DNA from 3 places in the Caballeronia sp. LZ065 genome. Region 2 is predicted to be linked to each of the others. Evidence: predicted binding sites of a transcription regulator. Region 2 holds the regulator's gene; each other region holds the start of a gene.

Region 1 (7,794 bases), 880 kb from region 2:
CCCGCGGGCGTGTAGCGGATCGCGTTGTCGATCAGGTTCGAGAGCATCTCCCGCAGCATCACGACATTGCCTTCCACCTCCACCGGATGCGGCGGCTCCTCGAAGCCCAGGTCCATGCGCTTGGCGAGCGCAGGCTGCACCCAGTCGCGCACCGCGAGCCGTGCGAGCGTCGTCAGCTCGATGCGCGAGAAAATGCCGCCCGCCGCGCGATTCTCGGCACGCGCCAGCGCCAGCAGTTGCGTGACGAGGCGGGCCGCGTGTTCGGAACTCGTCGCGATCTGCTCCAGCGAGCGCTGCACCTCCGCCGACACCTCCTGGCGCATCGCGAACTCGGCCTGCATGCGCAAGCCCGCGAGCGGCGTCTTCATCTGATGCGCGGCATCGGCGATGAAACGCTTCTGGAACTCCATGTTCTGTTCGAGCCGCGTGAGCAGATCGTTGAACGAGGCGACCAGCGGCGCGATCTCCGGCGGGGCGCGGTCCGCTTCCAGCGGCGAAAGATCGTCCGGACGACGCGCCCGGATGTTCGACTGCAGCGCATGCAGCGGCGCGAGCCCGCGCGACAGGCCGAACCACACCAGGATGATCGCGAGCGGCAGGATCACGAACTGCGGCAGGATCACGCCCTTGATGATGTCGTTGGCGAGCTGGCTGCGCTTGTCGAGCGTCTCGGCGACCTGCACCAGCACCGGCTGGGTGCTGGCCGGATCGCGTCCGGGCGCGAGTCCGGGCAGATCGACCGTGGTGTAGGCGACGCGGATGTCGTTGCCACGCAATACGTCGTCGCGGAATTCGACGATGCCGGGCTGCGGCCGGTCGTCGTCGTGCGGCAGCGGCATGTCGCGGTCGCCGCCGACCAGCTCGCCGCGCGTGCCGAGCACCTGGAAGAACACGCTGTCGATGTTGTCGGCGCGCAGGAAGTCGCGGGTGGCATCGGGCAGGCGCAGCTCCGCGACGCCGTTGACCGGCTGGATCTGCCGCGCCAGCACGTAGGCGTCGGCTTCGAGCGCGCGGTCGAAGGGCCCGTTGGCGATCGACTTGGCAACGAGATAGGTCACCGCGATGCTCATCGGCCAGAGCAGCAGCAGCGGCGCCAGCATCCAGTCGAGAATTTCGCCGAAGAGCGAGCGCGGATGCGCGTGCGTATCGGGTTCGAGTTCGTCGGGCGGCGCGAACGGGTTGGCGTAGCGCGCGTCGCGCAGCGTGTCGGAGTCGGCGGAGGCGTCAGCGGAGGGCTTCGGCGCGCGCGATTCAGTGGAAGCCGACGACGCCATACCGCCTACTTGTAGTGATGGCTGGCGGGCATCGGGTCGGCCGGCGGCTGCGGCCCCGCGCCATTCGACGACGCGCCCGTTTTCTCCAGCGTGTAACCGAGCCCGCGTACCGTGATGATCTTCGCGCCGCTCGGCTCGATCTTCTTGCGCAGCCGGTGCACGTAGACCTCGATGGCGTTGTTGCTGACTTCCTCGCCCCACTCGCACAGATGATTGACGAGCTGTTCCTTCGACACGAGCCGGCCGCTTCGCTGCAGCAGCACTTCGAGCACGCCAAGTTCGCGCGCGGACAAGTCGATGACCTGCTCGCCGATCGTCGCGATGCGCCCGACCTGGTCGAAGCAGAGCGAGCCGTGCTTCACGACCGTCGGGCCGCCGCCGGCGCCGCGCCGCGTCAGCGCCCGCACGCGCGCTTCGAGCTCGTTGAGCGCGAAGGGCTTGGCCATATAGTCATCCGCGCCGAGGTCGAGTCCCTTCACGCGTTCGTCGACGCTGTCGGCGGCGGTGAGGATCAGCACGGGCATCTGCGAATTGCGTGCGCGCAGGCGGCGCAGCACCTCCAGGCCGGGCATCAGCGGCAAGCCGAGATCGAGGATCAGGAGGTCGAAAGTCTGTAGCGAAAGGGCGGTATCCGCCTCGACGCCATGCTTCACATGATCAACGGCATAGCCCGATTGGCGGAGTGATCGGACGAGACCGTCCGCGAGTATGCTGTCGTCTTCGGCAATGAGGATTCGCATCGTCGTGTGCGCCTTGGTACGCCCCATGCGCGGCGAAGCGCAGCGGCATTGCCGGCACCGAATGTCGCCCGGCGCGGCGGTCTCCAGGTGTATTTGCAGTTCTTGCGCAGGGGTGTGCAACTTGCGTGACGCGGAAAAAAAGCTGCGTCGCGGCGCTACCCGCTTGCAAAAACTACTGTTTTTTTATACAGTGTCTGCGTGCGTGTGAAAAGGCCTTTCGAGAAGCTCGTTCGAGCAGCGAAAATGCCCGTGAACACTGCCTCAGACGCCGTTCATCATAGCAAAGGACGATTCATGGAAGAAAGCAAGAAAGGCCCGGCTGGAATGACTGCGGAAAAGAGCAAGGCCCTGGCCGCCGCGCTCGCGCAGATCGAAAAGCAATTCGGCAAAGGGTCGATCATGCGGCTCGGCGCAGGTGAGGCGGTCGAAGACATTCAGGTGGTGTCCACCGGTTCGCTCGGTCTGGACATCGCGCTCGGCGTCGGCGGTTTGCCGCGTGGCCGAGTGGTGGAAATCTACGGTCCGGAATCGTCGGGCAAGACCACGCTCACGCTGCAGGTCGTTGCCGAAATGCAGAAGCTCGGCGGCACGGCGGCCTTCATCGACGCGGAACACGCGCTCGACGTTCAATACGCAGGCAAGCTCGGCGTGAACGTGTCGGAGCTGCTGATCTCGCAGCCGGACACGGGCGAGCAGGCGCTCGAAATTGCGGACGCGCTGGTGCGCTCGGGTTCCATCGACATGATCGTCATCGACTCTGTGGCTGCTCTCGTGCCGAAGGCGGAAATCGAAGGCGAAATGGGCGACTCGCTGCCGGGTCTTCAGGCGCGTCTGATGTCGCAGGCGCTGCGCAAGCTTACCGGCACCATCAAGCGCACGAACTGCCTCGTCATCTTCATTAACCAGATCCGCATGAAGATCGGTGTGATGTTCGGCAATCCGGAAACCACCACCGGCGGCAATGCGCTCAAGTTCTACTCGTCGGTGCGTCTGGATATCCGCCGCATTGGCTCGATCAAGAAGAACGACGAAGTCATCGGCAATGAAACGCGCGTGAAGGTCGTGAAGAACAAGGTCGCGCCGCCGTTCCGCGAAGCCATCTTCGACATCCTGTATGGCGAAGGCATCTCGCGTCAGGGCGAAATCATCGACCTTGGCGTGCAGGCCAAGCTGGTCGACAAGGCCGGTGCCTGGTACAGCTACAACGGCGACCGTATCGGTCAGGGCAAGGACAATGCGCGTGAATTCCTGCGCGAGAATCCGGACATCGCGCGCGAGATCGAGAACAAGATCCGCGAATCGCTGGGCGTGGCTGCAATGGGTGAAGCGGTTGTCGCCAAGGCCGTAGTGGCCGACGAAGAATAAGCGTCGAGCCTGAAGGACGATGCTCAGGCGCCGGCCCGGTTCGAAGGCAAATTCGAAGACGGATTCGAAGGCTGATTCGAAGCTCGGTTCGGCGGATGAGGCTAACGAAGAAGGTGGCGCATCTGTCGATCGCTATGAAAGAAGCAGCGAACGGCGCGGTGCCTCGTCCAAAGGCGCATTCCCACGCGGCGACAAGAAACGCGCCGACGCGAAGAAGTCTTTCGCGTCGGCGCGTCGCGTTTCCGGGGCAAGCATGGGCGGTCGGTCGGACGAGCCGGCTTCGGCATCGGATATCGCGCCTGCATCGGACGCCTCGGACGCTCAATCCAATGCAAGCGACGCAAGCCCTCGCTCAACGCGTCTCGCACACGCTCGCGTCCTGCTGAAGCAGGCTACCGAACAGCCACAGGCTCCGCGTGCCAAGTGCGCACCGGGCTCAGTCGGGCCCGCGTCCGCCCCCCGGTTCGCTCAGCCAGCGCCTCCATCATTCACAGATCCCTTCGACGACGCCGACCCGTTCGAGCCATTCGAGCAATGCGCGCCTGAGGAAGCACCATCGGCCGTGGCGGAAGAAGCGGTGTTCACGCGCACAAGCCAGCGCACACGCAAGACTTCAGTTGCGGAGGCGAACGACCCAAGGCGTCCGAAGCGCTCGTTAAAAGGGCGGGCGCTTGCGGCACTGTCGCGTCGCGAATATAGCCGTGCCGAGTTGTCGCGAAAGTTGAGTCCCTACGTCGGTGAAGCCGATTCCCTCGACGCCGTGCTTGACGAACTGGAGCGCGACGGCTGGCTGTCGAACGAACGCTTCGTGGAAAGCGTCGTGCATCGGCGGGCCGCGCGCATGGGCGGCAGCCGGATCATCGGCGAGTTGAAGCGCCATGCGGTCGGCGAGTCGCTCATCAGCGAGACCGCCGACAAGCTCGCGCAAACCGAGACCGCTCGCGCGCAGGCGGTCTGGGAGAAGAAGTACGGCGCCTTGCCGGAGACGCCCGCGGAACGCGCCAAGCAAGCGCGCTTCCTGGCGGCGCGGGGTTTCTCCGGTGGCACGATCAGCAAGATCCTGAAGGGTGGCGACGAGGACTGGAGCGAAGAGATCGTCGACGACTGAGCGCCGCCGCCCGAGCCTGCATCGCGCCACATGAACCGGCGCACTACACAGCGCACTACACAGCGCACTACCAAGGGCATGACCCAGCGCACGCCAGCCGCATGCGCCAACCCTCAGGGCCATGTCCGGCCGGAAATACCCAATATGCTAAAATCGCACGATTTTCTCCGTACCGGCTCACTCCAGCATGCCTCTCTCGCCTTCCGCTCCCCGACACTTGCGCCATCGACGCGCAATTCGGCTGGAAGCCTTCGAGCGCGAAGATGGTCTGTGGGATATCGAAGCCTGTCTAACCGATGAGAAACCGCGCGACTTCACACTCGCGACGGGCGTCCGGCCGCTCGGCCTGCCGATCCATGAACTCTGGCTGCGCATTACCATCGACCGCAATTGCACCATCGTCGGCGCGGAAGCATCGTCCGACTGGTCGCCCTATGGCGAACTGTGCGCCGAGTCCAACACGGCTTATCGCAAGCTCATCGGCCTCAACCTCCTGCAGAATTTTCGCCGCGAAGCCAATCAGGCGTTGCGCGGCACGGCCGGCTGCACGCATCTCACGGAACTGTGCGGCGTGCTGCCGACCGCGGCCGTCCAGGCCTTCGCGGGCGATGTCTGGAAGATCGAAAACGGCAACCCGTTCAAGCGTGCCGACGCCAGCCAGCCCGACCGCAACGCGCCCGAAGAGCCGCCGTTCCAGCTCGGCCGCTGTCACGCGTTGCGTTTCGACGGTCCCGCGGTCAAGGAACATTACCCGCGCTGGTTCGGCTACACGCCGGCAGAAAAAAAATCCACGGTCGCCATGCAAGATGCAAGCGCGCAAACCAGCGAGCAAGCAGACCCGAAAGACAGGCGGGAGACATAGTTCGCCTCGTGCAGCGCACGCGCTCACGCGGTCGCACGGCATTCAAACAAGAATCGAAGAATCAGCGGTTCAAACACATAGAAGTTCACTCCAACTCTCAGACTGAAGGAATCACGCATGAAGATTCACGAGTACCAGGGTAAGGAAATCCTGCGGAAATTCGGCGTCGCGGTCCCGCGCGGCACACCCGTGTTCTCGGTGGATGATGCGGTCAAGGCCGCGGAAGAGCTGGGCGGCCCGGTTTGGGTCGTCAAGGCGCAGATCCACGCTGGCGGCCGCGGCAAGGGCGGCGGCGTGAAGGTCGCGAAGTCGATCGAACAGGTCCGCGAGTACGCGAACCAGATCCTCGGCATGCAGCTCGTCACACACCAGACCGGCCCGGAAGGCCAGAAGGTGAACCGCCTGCTGATCGAAGAAGGCGCGGACATCAAGAAGGAACTGTACGTCGGCCTCGTGCTGGATCGCGTGACGCAGAAGGTCGTCGTGATGGCGTCGAGCGAAGGCGGCATGGACATCGAGGAAGTCGCGGAAAAGACGCCGGAACTGCTGCACAAGTTCGCCGTCGAGCCGTCGACCGGCCTGCAGGACAAGGACGCGGACGACCTGGCCCGCAAGATCGGCATTCCGGACGCATCGATCCCGCAAGCGCGCGCGATCCTGCAAGGCCTGTACAAGGCGTTCTACGAAACCGACGCATCGCTCGCGGAAATCAATCCGCTGATCGTGACCGGCGACGGCAAGGTGATCGCGCTCGACGCGAAGTTCAACTTCGACGCGAACGCACTGTTCCGCCACCCGGAAATCGTCGCGTACCGCGATCTGGACGAAGAAGATCCGGCTGAAGTCGAAGCGTCGAAGTTCGACCTCGCGTACATCTCGCTCGACGGCAACATCGGCTGTCTGGTGAACGGCGCGGGTCTCGCAATGGCCACGATGGACACCATCAAGCTGTTCGGCGGAGAGCCGGCCAACTTCCTCGACGTCGGCGGCGGCGCCACGACCGAGAAGGTCACGGAAGCCTTCAAGCTGATGCTGAAGAATCCGAACCTGAAGGCGATCCTCGTGAACATCTTCGGCGGCATCATGCGCTGCGACGTGATCGCGGAAGGCGTGATGGTCGCGTCGAAGGCGGTGGACCTGAAGGTGCCGCTGGTCGTGCGCATGAAGGGCACGAACGAGGACCTCGGCAAGAAGATGCTGGCGGATTCCGGCCTGCCGATCATCTCGGCTGACAGCATGGAAGAAGCTGCGCAGAAGGTCGTCGCGGCTGCCGAAGGCAAGTAAGCGCACGCGCTGCCTGCCTTAGAAGAGCGTTCCACCAGATACGAATGGCGGCGCGGGGCCCAGGCCTTGGCGACGCCAAACGAACAGAGGTCACTACATGTCGATTCTGATCAACAAAGACACGAAGGTCATCACGCAGGGCATCACCGGAAAGACCGGTCAGTTCCATACGCGCGCCTGCCGCGAATACGCGAATGGCCGTGAAGCCTACGTCGCGGGTGTGAACCCGAAGCGCGCGGGCGAGGATTTCGAAGGCATCCCCATCTATGCGTCCGTCAAGGAAGCAAAGTCCGAAACCGGCGCCACGGTTTCGGTGATCTACGTGCCGCCCGCGGGCGCTGCCGCGGCGATCTGGGAAGCCGTCGAAGCCGATCTCGATCTCGCGATCTGCATCACGGAAGGCATTCCGGTTCGCGACATGCTCGAAATCAAGGACCGCATGCGCCGCGAAAACCGCAAGACGCTGCTGCTCGGACCGAACTGCCCCGGCACGATCACGCCGGACGAGCTGAAGATCGGCATCATGCCGGGTCACATCCACAAGAAGGGCCGCATTGGCGTGGTGTCGCGCTCGGGCACGCTGACGTATGAAGCAGTCGGCCAGCTGACGGCGCTGGGTCTTGGCCAGTCGTCGGCGGTCGGTATCGGCGGCGATCCGATCAACGGTCTGAAGCACATCGACGTGATGAAGATGTTCAACGACGATCCGGATACGGACGCCGTCATCATGATCGGCGAGATCGGCGGCCCGGACGAAGCGAACGCGGCCTACTGGATCAAGGACAACATGAAGAAGCCGGTGGTCGGCTTCATCGCGGGCGTCACGGCGCCTCCGGGCAAGCGCATGGGCCACGCAGGCGCGCTGATCTCGGGCGGTGCGGACACGGCGGACGCCAAGCTCGAAGTCATGGACGCGTGCGGCATCAAGGTCACGAAGAACCCGTCCGAGATGGCCCGCCTGCTGAAGTCGGTCATCTAATACCGAAGCGGACAAACTACGCGAGGGTTTGGTACTCTTACTGATTCCTTTCGTATGAGCCGATGCCAAGCGAGGGAGCGTTGCTTCCTCGCTTTTTTTTCGCCTCCGTTTTCGCTCTGCACCATGCTCGAATTCTTCTCTACGCTTCACTGGGGCGCCGTCGTCCAGATCATCGTGATCGA
Region 2 (7,794 bases):
GCCAAGGCCGAAGCGGGCGCCTGACGGACGCTCTACCCGCGGCTTCAGCCGTTCAGGTTCACCGCAACGAGCTTCCACGACACGAGGCCATCGCGGTGAAAGATGGCTGAGTAGCGGGCGTCGCCTGCGCCGTGCTGATAGGTCACGACGAAAGTGCTCAAGCCTTGATAGCCCGCGGTCGTGGCGGGCGGTTGCGGCACCGCTTCGGGCGGCGGAGCGATGTTGCCCGATGCGGGCGCTCCCGATGATATCGCCGCCTCGTTCGTTCCGGCCGGCGACGGACGTTCGCCGGGTGTGCCGCGCGGCGGGATGCCGTTGAGAATGGCCGCGACGCCGTCAGGTGTTGCGTAGGTATCCACCAGCGGACCGACCACCGCCGCGCCGATCATCGCCCCGATGATCGCGAGCGGATTGCCGCTCTTCTGGATGTCCACGCGCCGTGTGAGCAAGGCAGCGACTTGTTCCTTGAGGCTCGCGCGCAGCGCGGGATAATCGACATATTGGTTGACTGTCTGCGCGTCGCGCGCATCGGCGGCGCGCTTGAGGCGATTTAGCGCGATATACGGCGATGCATAGATATAGCCCAACAGTCCGATGACGATCAGGACGACGAGCGTGGTCAGGGTGAAGCGGGTCGTGCGGGACATGCGACGGAAAGGCCTCGTGCGGAACGTGAATCCCGATTGACCGCGCATGCACCCGATAAATCCCTCGAACCAGAATTCAGCGACTGCCGGACCCGCTTACGCCAGGATTCCGCCCGCCAGCCCTGCGCTTTCCTCCGCGATGCAGCGGTCGAGCATGCGCGACACTTCGTCGATCTTGCCAACGAGAATCACGCGGGATTGTCCACGATAAACGCGCACCGGTGCGCGTTCCGCCGCTTCCGCGTGCACGGCGCTGTTCAGCGAAACCCGCGCAAAAGCGGGCTGACGCGACGGCAGTGCGGGCATGTCCGTCTCGAAGAGATCCGGCGTGGCTTCGGCGCGCGGCATGCCGCACGAAATCAGCGTGCGCAGATGGCGCAGACGGTCGAATTGGCGGAAGGGCAACAAGCGGGCGAAACGTTCCATGGTGACTCTCCAGACGATAGGACGCACAGCAGCGCGCCGCGAACGGTGGCCGTCATGCTGGTTTTCGGTTGAACGCCCGAGTGAGCGTTGCTGCGGTTGGTGAGGTGATATTCCGCTTTGTCCAGGACATTTATTGTCTCTTTAAGACAAGCGGGACATCAAAATTTCGAATCTTTTGCGAGTCTTGGCCTCACCAACGCTTGATGCCGGGATGTCAGAACTCGCCGGAACGAATCAGGCCGACCGCAATGCCTTCGAGCGCGAATTCGCCGGTGCCGGAGCGCACGAAAATGTTCTCGTAGTCCGGATTCTCGGCGATCAGTTCGACGCCGTCGCGATGACGCTTCCAGCGCTTCACCGTCACGTCGTCGCCCAGACGCGCGACGACGATCTGCCCGTCCTTCGCCTCGGTGCGCTTCTGCACGGCGAGCAGGTCGCCGTCGAGAATGCCCGCGTCGCGCATGGACAGTCCGCGCACCTTCAGCAAGTAGTCCGGCTTGCTCGAAAACAGCGCGGGGTCGCAGGCGTAGTGCTGAGAGATGTGCTCCTGCGCGAGGATGGGACTACCGGCCGCGACCCGGCCGACCAGCGGCAGCGAGAGCTGCATGATGCTCGCATGCGGCAGCGTGAACTGATGCGGCAGGTCTTCCAGCCGCTCGATGCGCGCTGACTCGGCCAGCAGCCGGATGCCGCGTGACGAGCCCGCCGCGAGCTCGATCACGCCCTTGCGCGCGAGCGCCCGCAGATGTTCCTCGGCCGAGTTGGCCGAACTGAAGCCGAGTTCGGCGGCGATCTCGGCGCGTGTGGGCGGGAAGCCCGTACGCTCGATCGCACGCTGGATCAGCTCGAACACCTGCTGCTGCCGCGCGGTGAGTTTGGATGTCTTGTTCACTGGCTCGGACCCCTCGGACACTGTATGGATGGACAGGTGACTGTATTTTTATACAGTATTCGGCGCTTTTCAAGCTTTACTTTAAGTTCGGCCGTGCGGGCCCCCGGCGCGCTCGATGTGCGGCCGGAGCGGCTTCCCATGCACAGGAATAAGCTTCTTAGCAGTTTTACGTATAAAAAAGTGAGAAACGATTATTTCTAATCATATAGACGCATCGTTAGACTGATTCCGTCAATTCGATAAGACGGAGAACGGGGAATGCAAAGCTTGAAATGGGGTTTGGGGCAGGGCGCGCGCCGCCTGCTCGCGGCGGCGGCGTTGACGGCGGCGGGCATCGGCATGGCTGCGTCCGCGAGCGCGGAGACATCGTTCCTGAATGTGTCCTACGATCCGACGCGCGAGCTCTATCAGGACTTCAATCAGGCCTTCGCGAAGAAGTGGAAGGCCGAGACGGGCGAGACCGTCACCTTCAAGCAGTCGCACGGCGGGTCCGGCGGCCAGGCCCGTGCGGTCCTCGACGGTCTGCAGGCCGACGTCGTCACGCTCGCGCTGGCGTATGACATCGACGCGCTCGCGGGCAAGGGCCTCGTCAATGCGGACTGGCAGAAGCGCCTGCCGGACAATGCCTCGCCGTACACCTCGACCATCGTGTTCCTGGTGCGCAAGGGCAATCCAAAGCACATCAAGGACTGGGACGACCTGGCGAAGCCGGGCGTGTCGATCGTCACGCCGAATCCGAAGACTTCGGGCGGCGCGCGCTGGAACTATCTGGCCGCGTGGGCGTATGCGCAGCACAAGCCGGGCGGCAACGAGCAGACCGCGAAGGATTTCGTGACGAAGCTCTACAAGAACGCGGGCGTGCTCGATTCCGGCGCGCGCGGCGCGACGACAAGTTTCGTGCAGCGCGGCCAGGGCGACGTGCTGATCGCGTGGGAAAACGAGGCGTTCCTGTCGCTGAAGGAGTTTGGTCCGGACAAGTTCGAGATCGTAGTGCCTTCGGTGAGCATCCTGGCGGAGCCGCCGGTCGCGGTGGTGGACAAGGTCGTCGACAAGCACGGCACGCGCAAGCTCGCCGAGGCGTATCTCAAGTATCTGTATAGCGACGAAGGCCAGCAGATTGCCGCACGCAATTTCTATCGTCCGCGTTCGAAGACGGTGCCGGCCGACCTCACGAAACAGTTTCCGAAGCTGAAGCTCTACACCATCGACGACACGTTCGGCGGCTGGGCCAAGGCGCAGAAGACGCACTTTGCCGACGGCGGCGTGTTCGACTCGATCTATCAGCCGCAGTAAGGACAGGTTCCGACGACGCGGCGCACCCATGACGCCGCGCGTCGCTCAAGCAGTACCCCTCAAGCAGTACCCCGGCAGCACGCGCCTCCCCCGGCGCAAAAGGAAGACTCAAGGATGACGACCTTCACATTCAGGAAACCGAGCGCCTTGCCCGGTTTCGGCCTGACCCTCGGCATCACGCTGGCTTACCTGAGCCTCGTGGTGCTGATTCCGCTTGCGGCCACCTTCGCGAAGACCGCGACGCTCGACTGGGCCCAGTTCGTGCGCGCGGTCACGTCGCCGCGCGTGCTGGCCTCGTACCGGCTGACCTTCAGCGCGGCCCTCGGCGGCGCGCTCATCAACGCCGTGTTCGGCTTTCTCGTCGCGTGGGTGCTGGTGCGCTACACGTTCCCATTCAAGCGCATCGTCGATGCCATCGTCGACCTGCCGTTCGCGCTGCCCACGTCGGTGGCGGGCATTTCGCTCGCCGCGGTCTATGCGAGCAACGGCTGGGTGGGCCAGTATCTCGCGCCGCTCGGCATCAAGGTTGCGTTCACGCCGCTTGGCGTGCTGGTCGCGCTGACGTTCATCGGCTTGCCGTTCGTCGTGCGCACGGTGCAGCCGGTGCTGGAGGACTTCGAGCGCGAGCAGGAAGAAGCCGCCGCATGCCTCGGCGCATCGCGCTGGCTGACGTTCCGCCGGGTGGTGCTGCCGTCGTTGTTGCCGGCGCTGCTGACGGGCTTCGCGCTGGCGTTCGCGCGTGCGCTCGGCGAATACGGCTCGGTGATTTTCATCGCCGGCAACGTGCCGATGAAGTCTGAGATCACGTCGCTCCTCATCATCACGAAGCTCGAACAATACGACTATGCCGGCGCCACCGCGCTCGCCGTCGTGATGCTGTGCGTGTCGTTCCTGATGCTGCTGCTCATCAACACCTTGCAGTGGTTCCTGCAACGGCGCACGAGCAAGACCGGCGCCGCGCCGGTGCATGTTACGCAGGCGACGGCAGGAGAACCGGCATGAGCAAGGTCCTGCCATTGCAAACCACATCGCAGCGTGACACGCACACGCTCAATCCCGTCACCGAACCGCGCGCGGTGCGCTGGCTGCTCACGGGCATCGCGCTCGCGTTCCTGGCGTTCTTTCTCGTCGTGCCGCTCGCGGCCGTGTTCGCGCAGGCCTTCGCCAAGGGCCTCGACTACTACTTCGAGTCTCTGAAGGACCCGGATGCCTGGTCCGCGATCCAGCTGACGCTCCTGACCGCCGCGATCGCCGTGCCGCTCAATCTCGTGTTCGGGCTGGCGGCTTCGTGGGCCATCGCGAAGTTCGAGTTTCGCGGCAAGGCGCTGCTCACCACGTTGATCGATCTGCCGTTCTCGGTGTCGCCGGTGATCTCCGGCCTCATCTACGTGCTGATGTTCGGCGCCCAAGGCTGGTTCGGTCCGTGGCTCGCCGCGCACGACGTGCAGATCATCTTCGCGGTGCCGGGCATCGTGCTCGCGACGATCTTCGTCACGTTCCCGTTCGTCGCGCGCGAACTGATCCCGCTGATGCAGGCACAGGGCAACGACGAAGAAGAAGCGGCGCACGTGCTGGGCGCATCGGGCTGGCAGATCTTCCGTCGCGTGACCTTGCCCAACGTGAAATGGGGCCTGCTGTACGGCGTGATCCTTTGCAACGCGCGCGCCATGGGCGAGTTCGGCGCCGTCTCGGTGGTTTCCGGCCACATTCGCGGCCAGACCGACACCATGCCGCTGCACGTCGAAATTCTCTACAACGAATACAACTTCTCGGCAGCGTTCGCGGTGGCGTCGCTGCTTGCGCTGCTCGCGCTCGTGACGCTCGCGCTCAAGCTCCTCGCGGAGCGGCGCATGACGCAGTCCGTGAGCGAAGCCAAAGCCTCCGCCACCGCCCCCGCACAGAACTGACAGGCCGACATCATCATGAGCATCATCGTTCGCAATCTGCAAAAACGCTTCGGCGATTTCACCGCGCTCGACCAGGTCTCGCTGGACTTTCCCGCCGGCGAACTGGTCGCGCTGCTCGGGCCGTCGGGCTGCGGCAAGACCACGCTGCTGCGGGTCATCGCCGGCCTCGAATTCGCCGATGCGGGCCAGGTCGTGCTGCACGGCGAGGACGTCGCGGAAGTGGGTGCCCGCGAGCGCCAGGTCGGTTTCGTGTTCCAGCATTACGCGCTGTTCCGTCACATGACGGTGTTCGAGAACGTCGCGTTCGGCCTGCGCGTGAAGCCGCGCCGCGAGCGGCCGAGCGAGGCCGTGATCCGCGAGAAGGTGCATGAACTGCTCAAGCTCGTGCAGCTCGACTGGCTCGCGGAACGCTTTCCTTCCGAGCTGTCGGGCGGACAGCGGCAGCGCATTGCCTTGGCGCGGGCGCTGGCCGTCGAGCCGAAGGTGTTGCTGCTCGACGAACCGTTCGGCGCGCTCGATGCCAAGGTGCGCAAGGAACTGCGCAGCTGGCTGCGGCGTCTGCATGACGACCTGCATATCTCGACGCTGTTCGTCACGCACGACCAGGAAGAGGCGCTGGAAGTGGCCGACCGCATCGTCGTGATGAATCACGGCCATGTGGAGCAGGTCGGCAGCCCGCAGGACGTGTACGATCATCCGCAGACTTCGTTCGTCTACGAGTTCCTCGGTGCGGCGAACCGCCTGCAAGGGCAGGTCGATGGCAACGGCTTCACCGTCGACGGCGCCGCCAGCCCGATCGCCGCGGAGGCCCATTTCAGCGGCCGCGCGCTGGCCTACGTGCGGCCGCACGATCTCGCGCTGTATCCGGCGGACGGCGCGCATCGCGACGGCATCACGGTTGGCGTGCGGCGCGTCGTGACGCTTGGCGGCTCGGTGCGCGTGGAGCTGGAAGGCAACGCGGGCGGTGTGATCGAAGCCGAACTGGATCGCGAGGCATGGCGGGCGCTCAGGCTCGAAGTCGGAGACGGCGTGACCGCGGTGCCGCGCACGCTGCGCGTGTTTCCGGCGCAATGACACACAGAAGCACACAGAACAAGCGATAAAAGCATCACGGAGAGACTCCCATGAACTTCCAGCAACTGCGCTTCGTGCGCGAGGCCGTGCGTCAGAACATGAACCTGACGGAAGTGGCCAACGTGCTGTACACGTCGCAATCGGGCGTATCGAAACAGATCAAGGACCTCGAGGACGAACTCGGCGTCGATATCTTCGTGCGCCGCGGCAAGCGCCTCACCGGGCTGACGGAACCGGGCAAGGAAGTGCATCAGCTGATCGAGCGCATGCTGCTCGACGCCGAGAACCTGCGGCGCGTCGCGCGTCAGTTCGCGGATCAGGACAACGGCCATCTGGTCGTGGCGACCACGCATACGCAGGCGCGCTACGCGCTGCCCAAGGTGATCCGCCAGTTCACGGAAGTGTTCCCGAAGGTCCATCTCGCGCTGCGTCAGGGCAGCCCGCAGCAGATCGCGCAGATGATCATCAACGGCGAGGCGGACATCGGCATCTCCACCGAGGCGCTGGACCGCTATCCGGACATCGTCACGTTCCCGTGCTATTCGTGGCATCACACGGTGGTGGTGCCGAAGGATCATCCGCTGGTCGGGCGCGAGAATCTCTCGCTGGAGGACATCGCCGAATATCCGATCGTCACCTACGACACGGACTTCACCGGCCGCTCGCATGTCGACCAGGCGTTCGCGAGTGTCGGCGCGATTCCCGACATCGTGCTCACCGCGATCGACGCCGACGTCATCAAGACCTACGTGGAACTCGGCATGGGCATCGGTATCGTTGCGGCGATGGCCTACGACGCAAAGCGCGATTCGGAACTCGTCGCGCTGGATACGCAGCATCTGTTCGAGGCGAGCACGACGCGCGTCGGCCTGCGCAAGGGCGCGTTCCTGCGCGCCTATGCGTACCGTCTGATCGAGATGTTCGCCCCGCAACTCGACGAAGCGCAGATCGCCGCGCAGCTGCGCGAAGCGGCTTGATCTACGCGTGATGCCCATGCCGGCTGATTTACAATCGCCGGCATGAAACCATCCTCCCTCCCTCGCATTGCCGTGCTGGCAACCGGCGGCACCATCGCCGGATCGGCCGGCGATGCCTCGAAAACCGCGGGCTACAAGGCGGGCGTCGTCGGCGTCGACAAACTGCTCGACGCCGTGCCCGCACTCGGTTCAGTCGCACGCATTCACGCGGAACAGATTGCGAGCATCGACAGCAAGGACATGAGCGCCGCGCTCTGGACGACGCTGTCACGCCGCATCGACGCGCTGCTGGCGCAGGACGACATCGACGGCATCGTGGTCACGCATGGCACCGATACGCTCGAAGAAACCGCTTACCTGCTGCATCTGACGGTGAAGCACGCGAAGCCCGTCGTGCTGACGGCGGCGATGCGGCCGTCCACCGCGCTGTCCGCCGACGGTCCGTTGAACCTGCTCAACGCGGTGACGGTGGCGGCATCGCGGGACGCGGCGGGGAAGGGCGTGCTGGTGGCGTTCAACAATCAGATTCACTGCGCCCGCGATGTGACCAAGACGAGCACCTATGCCGTCGATGCCTT
Region 3 (7,794 bases), on a different contig from region 2:
GCACGTCCACCACCGGATGCACGGCGGCCGCGCGGCGAATGGTCTGCGCGCCGACTTCCGAAAGCCCGACATGACGCACGTAGCCCGCCTGGATCATGTCGCCGATTGCGCCGACCGTGTCCTCGATCGGCACGTTCGCATCCAGCCGCGCCGGGCGATAGATATCGATCGTCTCGACGCCCAGGCGTTGCAACGTATACGCCAGCGAGTTCTTGACGGCGACGGGACGGCCATCGAACGCGATGAAGTTGCCCGCGGGATCGCGCATGCCGCCGAACTTCACGCTCAAGATGGCCGCGTCCCGGCGCGAGGGCGGCGCACTTCTGAGCGCCTCGCCGATCAGCAGTTCATTGTGGCCCATGCCGTAGAAATCACCGGTGTCAAGCAGCGTGACGCCGGCTTCGAGCGCGGCGTGAATCGTGGCAATGCCCGCCGCGCGATCCGACGGCCCGTACACACCCGACATGCCCATGCATCCGAGCCCGATGGCGCCGGTTTGCGGCCCGGTCCCGCCAAGTCTGCGTGATTCCATGCTGGTTCTCTCCTGTGGACTGGCGCCGCGCGAAGGGCGGCAATGCAGACCATTATGGGAGCAAGGCATGCGTGCGATAATCCATCCCAATCCGAACGGGCTGTGCGCCAAAGGCGAACAATGAGCGAACCCGATCTGTCCGATCTCCACGCGTTCCTGGCGGTCGCGCGCTCGCGCGGCTTCAGGCAGGCGGCGCTGTTGCGGGGCGTATCGGCGTCTTCGCTGAGCGAGGCGGTACGCCGGCTGGAAGCGCGGCTCGGCGTGCGGCTGCTCAATCGCACCACGCGCAGCGTCACGCCGACCGAAGCCGGCGAGCGCTTGATCGAACGGCTCGCGCCCGCGTTCGCGGAAATTGCCGGCGCGCTGGATGCCGTGAACGGCTTTCGCGACAGTCCCACCGGCACGCTGCGCCTGAACGTGCCGCGCATCGTCTCGCGCGAGATCCTGCCGCCCATCGTCGCGCGCTTTCTAACCGCGCATCCGGGCATCAAGGTGGAGATCACCGCAACGGACCGCTTCATCGACGTGCTCGCCGCCGGCTTCGACGCGGGCATCCGCTACGACGAAAGCATCGAGCGCGACATGATCGCCGTGCCCATCGGCCCGCGCATCCAGCGCTTCGTCGCGGTGGCCGCACCCGCGTATCTCGCCGCGCACGGCGAACCGAAGCATCCGCGCGATCTGGTGAATCACGCGTGCATCGGGCATCGGTTCGACAGCGGAGTGCTCGCCGCATGGGAATTCGTGCGCGGCAAGGAAACGATACGGATCGCGCCGCAAGGGCCGCTCGTGACGTCTTCGGTGGAAGTGGCGCGCGCCGCCGTCACGGCGGGCCTGGGGCTTGTCTATACCTTCGATGAGTTCGTGCGCGGCGGCATCGAAAGCGGCGCGCTCGTGCCGGTGCTCAAGCCGTGGTGGCAGAGTTTCACCGGCCCGCGCCTCTACTATCCGAGCCGCGCGCACATGCCGGGGCCGTTGCGCGCGTTCATCGACTTCATTCGCGCCGAAGACGACGCGACGCGTTGAGCGCCGCCGCTTACTGCTGCACGCCCCAGCGGCGCACCGTGACGCGCTCGATGGTATCGAAGACCAGATGCTCGACCGCCAGACCGATCACGATGACCGCCGCCAGTCCCGCGAACACGCGGTCCGTATAAAGCTCGTTGCGGTTTTGGAAGATGTACCAGCCAAGCCCGCCCTTGCCCGAACTCGCGCCGAACACGAGTTCGGCGGCAATCAGCGTGCGCCACGCGAACGCCCAGCCCACCCGCAAGCCCGCCAGGATGGAAGGCAACGCGGCCGGCACGAGAATCAGCAGCACGTGACGCAGGCCGGTCAGGCCATAGTTGCGGCCCGTCATGCGCAGGGTCGCGGGCACCGCCTGGAATCCAGCATACGTGTTGAGAGCAAGCGGCCACAGCACCGAGTGCACCAGCACGAACAGCAGGCTGCCCGTGCCCAAGCCGAACCACAACAGCGCGAGCGGCAATAGCGCGATGGACGGCAACGGGTTGAACATTGCGGTGAGCATCGAAAGGATGTCGCGGCCGATCCGCGTCGACACAGCCAGCGAAGTCAGCACGAACGCGAGCAGTGCGCCGAGCGCATAGCCGCGCAGCAGCACCGACATCGAGATGCCGATCTTCTCGATCAATTCACCCGACGCAATACCCTGCACGAACGCGATGAAGGTCGCGCTGAACGTGGGCAGCAGCAGGTCGTTGTCGACGCTGCGCGCCGCGATCTCCCACAGGCCGATCAACACCAGCGCGATGAACGTCTTGCGCAGCCAGGCCTGATCCAGCAGACGCTTCGAGAGCGGCAGCGGCGCCTCGTGGCCGATGCCTTCCGGCGCGGGCGGTTCGACTTCATACTCCGGCCGCACCGGCGGCACGATCAGATGCGGCGTGCTCATTGCGCGGCCTCCTCTTCGAACAGCAAGCGATGAATCCGGGCGACGCTCTGCTGGAATTCGCCGCGCCCCATGCTTTCCTGAGTGTATTGATGGCTGTTCAGTTCGGCGCGCACGCGTCCGGGATGCGGACTCAACAACAAAATGCGATTGCCGACGATCAACGCCTCTTCGATCGAATGCGTGACGAACAACAACGTAAAGCGCTCGTCGCTCCACAGGCGCAGCAGTTCTTCCTGCATGCGGCGGCGCGTGAGGGCGTCGAGCGCGGCGAACGGCTCGTCCATCAGGAGGACGCGCGGCTGCATCGCGAGCGCCCGTGCAATGGCGACACGCTGCTTCATGCCGCCCGAGAGCGTATGCGGATAGGCGTCGGCGAAAGAAGCGAGACCGACCTTGTCGAGATAATGCAGCGCGCGTTCACGCGCTTCGGCGCGTCCCAGCTTGCGCGCGGCGCGCAGCGGAAAGGCCACGTTCTGCACGACGGTCTTCCACGGCGGCAACTGGTCGAATTCCTGGAACACGACAATGCGATCCGGACCCGGCCCACGCACGCGTTCCCCGCCGATGTCGATCCGGCCCGCCACCGGCTCGATGAAGCCCGCGACCGCCTTCAGCAAAGTCGACTTGCCGCAGCCCGACGGGCCCAGCAGCACGAAGCGGTCCGCGCCGTAAACATCGAAGCTGACGTCGTGCGTGGCCCGCACGATCCGTTCGGGCGTGCGGTATTCGAGCGAAACGTGCTCCACGCTGAGCAACTTGCCGCTCGTCGAAGCGTGCGCTTCGGGGGGCGGTGAATATAGCGCTTGAGGGTTGGCGGCCATGTTGATTCTGCGCAGAGGCTGGAAAGCAAACGCTTACGATAGCGGCGCGCGCACCGTGCGAGAACCAATCATTGCGCATAACCAATCCACCTCCGCCGATAAACGCGCAGCCTGTCTCAACTGCCGTTCCTGGTCGCCGGATCGGTGAAGAAGTAGTCCTGCCACGACTTCGGCTCGTTCTTGATGACGCCGACCCGATGCATGAACTGCGCAAGTCCGAAGGTATTCTGCGGCGCCACCTTGAACTGCACTGCCGGATCCTTGATGACCTTGATCAGCAGATCGCGGTCGAGCCGCGCCTGATTCACGCGCAGATAAATATCGGCGGCCTGTTCCGGATGCTGCGTGATGAAGTTCGCCGCATCGGCGAGACCGGCGACGAACGCGCGATACGTCTTCGGGTTCTCGTTGCGGAACTTCTCGGTGGCATAGAGCACGGTTGCTGAACTCGGGCCGCCGAGCACATCGTAGGAATTGAGCACAATGTGCGCCTTCGGATTGCCAGCAAGTTCCTGCTGCTGGAACGGCGGATTGCCGAAGTGCGCATTGATCTCCGTACCGCCCGCGATGACCGCGGCAGCGGCATCGGGATGCGGCACCGCTTGCGTGTATTTGTCGAGGCGGTCGTAAGCCTTGTCGCCCCAGGTCTTCGCGGCGGCATACTGCAGCACGCGCGATTGCACCGACACGCCCACCGCCGGCACCGCGATGCGGTCCTTGTCGGTGAAGTCTGCGATGGTCTTCACGCGCGGATCGTTCGACACGAGGTAATACGGAAAATTGCCGAGCGACGCCACGCCCTTCACATTCTGACGTCCATGCGTGCGGTCCCAGATGGTCAGCAGCGGACCGACGCCGGCCGCCGCGATATCGACGGAACCGGACAGCAGTGCGTCGTTGACGCTCGCGCCGCCCGAGAGCTTCGCCCATTCGACCGTGATCTCGAGCCCTTCCTTCTTGCCCTCCTGCTCGATGAACTTCTGGTCGCGCGCGACGTTGAGCAACAGATAGACGACGCCGAACTGCTCGGCGACCCGAAGCGTGCCTTCGGCCCGCGCGCCCGCCGATGTCACGCCCAACGCGACCGCCAGCACGGCGCCGAGTGCGCGCGCCGCGCCCTTCCCTTTGCGAGACTGCATCGATGAAACCCCGTGATTGAATCGTTGATGTGCGGCTAAAGGATCAAAAAGGCGCGTCGCCTTCGATGGTCGTGCGATACAGCTTGCGGCGCTGATCGTCGGGCGTGCCGGCCGCGAGGTGCATCACCGAGCGGTTGTCCCAGAAGACCATGTCGCGCGGCTGCCATTGATGGCGATAGATGAACTCCGGCCGCGTGCTGTGCGCGAAGAGTTCAGCAAGCAAGGACTGGCTTTCGTCGTCAGGCAAGCCGATCACGCGCGTGGTGAAGTGCTCGCTCACGAACAGCGCGCGGCGCTTGGTTTCCGGATGCGTCCGCACGACGGGATGCGTCACCGGCTTGACCTGGGCAATCTGTTCCGCCGAAAGATTCGGCCGCCACGGGCTGCGCTTCTGCAATTCGGCGTACTTGGCCAGATAGGTATGCTCGGCGACGCGCCCTTCCACCGCTTTTTGCAGATGCGCGGGCAGGCTGTCCCAGGCGAGATGCTGGTTGGCGAACAGCGTGTCGCCGCCGACCGACGGCAGTTCCTGCGCATGCAGCAGCGATCCGAGGCTCGGCTTGTCCTTGTACGACAGGTCCGAATGCCAGAAATGGCCCGCATCGCCGAGGCCGATCGGCTTGCCGTTCTCAGTGATGTTCGAGACGATCAGCACTTCCGGATGGCCTGCGAGCCCGAACTGATGCAGCACGTGGATCTGCAACGGCCCGAAGCGCTTGCTGAATGCCACCTGCTCGTCCGGCGTGATGCGCTGGTCGCGGAACACGAGTACGTGGTAGTCCAGGTGCGCGCGATGGATGCGCGCGAAGTCGGCTGCCGACAGCGGCCGCGACAGATCGAGGCCGAGCACTTCGGCGCCGAGCGGGGCATCGAACGGATGGATCTCGATGGGTTGATCGGCAGCGGATGCTTGAATGTCGGCGTCTTGGGAAGCGGTGAGGGTCGTCACGGTCGAGTCGGTCACTTCATCGGTCACTTCGGGGAAGCGAATAATCTAGCGTGCCGCACGACGCCCTACAACGAAGCATCTGCGATGTGCTTATCTGCTCGCGTCATAAGCCTGAAGCGCCGGCTCATTCGCCCGGGTTGTCGAACGGCAGCTCGACCTGCGTGGGTTCTACGGGCGCGCTCTCGTCGTGGCCCGCCAGCGCACTGACGCGCACGCCGAGCAGACGAATACGCCGTTCGAGCGCGATGCGCTTCAGGCATTCGGTCGCGGCGCGGCGAATCTCGACGGGATCCGCCGTGGCAACCGGCACGGTCAGGTCGCGCGTGACGGTGCGGAAGTCGTCGAAACGCAGCTTGATGCCCACCGTGCGGCCGACATAACCCTTGCGCTGAAGATCGTCGGCAACGCGCGTGCAGAGCGCGGTGAACTCGGCGGACAGCGTCGCGCGATCCTGCTTCGGATGGAAGTCGCGTTCGAAGGTGGTTTCGCGGCTCATCGACTTCGGCGTGGAGCGGGTGACCACGGGCCGGTCGTCCTCGCCTTGCGCGATGCGGGCGAGCCACGCCGCGTAGGTGCCGCCGAAGTGCGTCTGCAACAAACCGGGATCGGCGGCGGCGATGTCGCCCACCGTATGGATGCCGAGCGCCGCCAGGCGCTCGTTCGCCTTCGGCCCGATGCCGTTCACCTTGCGCGCGGCAAGCGGCCAGATGCGGGTGGGCAGGTCGTCCATCGTCAGGATGGTGAGGCCGTCGGGCTTGTCGAGTTCGGAGCCGATCTTCGCAAGCAGCTTGTTCGGCGCGATGCAGATGGAGCACGTCAACCCGGTGGCTTCGTGCACGGCGTCCTTCATGCGGCGGCCGATCTCGGCGGGCTCGCCGGGCAGGTCGCCGACATCGATATAGATTTCGTCGATGCCGCGATTCTCGATCTGCGACGTGAAAGTGGCGACGGACGCCTTGAAGAGCCGCGAGTAATGGCGATACGACTCGAAATCGGTGGGCAGCAGGATGGCGTCGGGCGCGAGTTGCGCGGCCTTCATCATGCCCATCGCGGAAAACACGCCGAACTTGCGCGCTTCATACGTCGACGTGGTGACGACGCCCCGCCCCGCGTAGTCGCGCAGCCGGCGAAAGCGGCGCGTGCCGTCGGGCAGCGTTTCCGGCGTGGCGCTGCGGCCGCCGCCCACCACCACCGCCATGCCGCGCAGTTCGGGATAGCGCAGCAACTCCACCGATGCGAAGAACGCATCCATGTCGAGATGCGCGATGCGGCGCGGCGCCGGATGCGGAGCTTGCGAGTTCATCGGCGCGGCCGGTGCGCCGCGTCCGATGCGCAAACGACAGGTTTCAACGCATGGAACATGGGGGTGCGCGTTGCGCGGCGCGGCGAAAACGAGGAATGGCGTTACTGTACATTCATACAGTGATTTGCGCTAGAGAGGCTGCCGTGCGGCAGCGGGTTCACTCACCGGAAACGCCTCTCGCCTATACCTTGCACGGAGACGAACCCCGCGTTTGGGGATGATCGCTTCGGTTATCGCGCATGCTGGAGCTTTCCGGTGGACACGGCCGCCGGCACATTCATCGGCACCATGGCGATGTATCATCCGCGGTCGCGCCATCTGAACGATCGCCACCGGCAACTGGCCGCGCTCGTGACGAGCACGGCGTCGATCGTGATCGCGCGTCACGATGAAGCCGAGACGCGCAAATTCGCCGAGCGGGCGTTTCGCCGCAGCGAACAGCAGCCGCGCGTCTGGCTGGCCGGCAACTCCGATGTCGTCTACCGGATGAGCGCCAACTGAAGCAACTTATGGCTTCTTGACGGACAAACGCTGGTTGCCAGCATCGCGGAGCACGGCGCGACCTGGCTGAGCCGGAACATTCCTCCCGAGGATCATCGGACGGTCATCAGGAAGATCAGGCGCGCGATCCGGTCCCGTTCGGTCTTCGAACTGGAGCATTGAGTGAAACGGGACGACGGCACGCTGGCGCACGTGTTTTCCCGCGCTATTCCGAAGTGCAGGCGGGCGGGAAGGCAGGCTAGCCATGACGACGGTCCAGGACCCGCTGGAGACATTGCCGGCCGTCGGCGTGTCCTGGAAAGGCGAATGTTTTGCTGCGTCCTGCAGGACGAGGTCTTTCGCGGAAGGTGCTCGGCAGTATCGGAGCACGCCGCGTCTCACTCCGGCGTCCGCTTCTCCGCGAGCGCCCGGCGGCAATCGTCGAACACCTGCCGCACGACATCCGACTGATAGTTGAGGTCTTCGCTGTCGAGAATCTCCTCGACGGCATCGCGCGCCCAGTCCGCTTCGAGCAGCGCGCAATGTTGGGTGGCGATGTCCCGCGCGATGGCCGCGAGCTTGGCGATGGTCAGCCAGTCGGCCAGCCGCTGATGCCGGTCCAGCCACTTGTGCGCCGCCTGCACGTGGAAGGAGG

What was found. The regulator LexA, encoded in region 2, represses DNA repair genes until DNA is damaged. The targets are predictions, from matches to a motif close to ACTGTATNNNNATACAGT.
Region 1: the regulator LexA is predicted to act here: its motif matches at 2,189-2,206, upstream of recA (recombinase RecA).
Region 3: the regulator LexA is predicted to act here: its motif matches at 6,763-6,780, upstream of dinB (DNA polymerase IV).

What each region holds. Positions count from the first base shown of each region.
Region 1 covers NZ_JARUXV010000001.1:789,224-797,017, forward strand. Annotated here, with positions in the region: gene QCE63_RS03715 (sensor histidine kinase N-terminal domain-containing protein) at 1-1,274, opposite strand, end outside; gene QCE63_RS03720 (response regulator transcription factor) at 1,280-2,014, opposite strand; gene recA (recombinase RecA) at 2,309-3,379, shown strand; gene recX (recombination regulator RecX) at 3,633-4,487, shown strand; gene QCE63_RS03735 (DUF2889 domain-containing protein) at 4,675-5,349, shown strand; gene sucC (ADP-forming succinate--CoA ligase subunit beta) at 5,452-6,633, shown strand; gene sucD (succinate--CoA ligase subunit alpha) at 6,731-7,612, shown strand; gene QCE63_RS03750 (TerC family protein) at 7,736-7,794, shown strand, end outside.
Region 2 covers NZ_JARUXV010000001.1:1,668,197-1,675,990, forward strand. Annotated here, with positions in the region: gene QCE63_RS07690 (universal stress protein) at 1-24, shown strand, start outside; gene QCE63_RS07695 (DUF2939 domain-containing protein) at 45-647, opposite strand; gene QCE63_RS07700 (hypothetical protein) at 744-1,073, opposite strand; gene lexA (transcriptional repressor LexA) at 1,288-1,965, opposite strand; gene QCE63_RS07710 (sulfate ABC transporter substrate-binding protein) at 2,224-3,258, shown strand; gene cysT (sulfate ABC transporter permease subunit CysT) at 3,373-4,260, shown strand; gene cysW (sulfate ABC transporter permease subunit CysW) at 4,257-5,165, shown strand; gene QCE63_RS07725 (sulfate ABC transporter ATP-binding protein) at 5,181-6,239, shown strand; gene QCE63_RS07730 (CysB family HTH-type transcriptional regulator) at 6,290-7,216, shown strand; gene QCE63_RS07735 (asparaginase) at 7,259-7,794, shown strand, end outside.
Region 3 covers NZ_JARUXV010000004.1:105,447-113,240, reverse strand. Annotated here, with positions in the region: gene QCE63_RS27275 (aldo/keto reductase) at 1-532, opposite strand, end outside; gene QCE63_RS27270 (LysR family transcriptional regulator) at 653-1,558, shown strand; gene QCE63_RS27265 (ABC transporter permease) at 1,569-2,447, opposite strand; gene QCE63_RS27260 (ABC transporter ATP-binding protein) at 2,444-3,268, opposite strand; gene QCE63_RS27255 (ABC transporter substrate-binding protein) at 3,385-4,407, opposite strand; gene QCE63_RS27250 (TauD/TfdA dioxygenase family protein) at 4,451-5,356, opposite strand; gene dinB (DNA polymerase IV) at 5,481-6,659, opposite strand; gene QCE63_RS27240 (GAF domain-containing protein) at 6,798-7,160, shown strand; gene QCE63_RS27235 (hypothetical protein) at 7,538-7,794, opposite strand, start outside.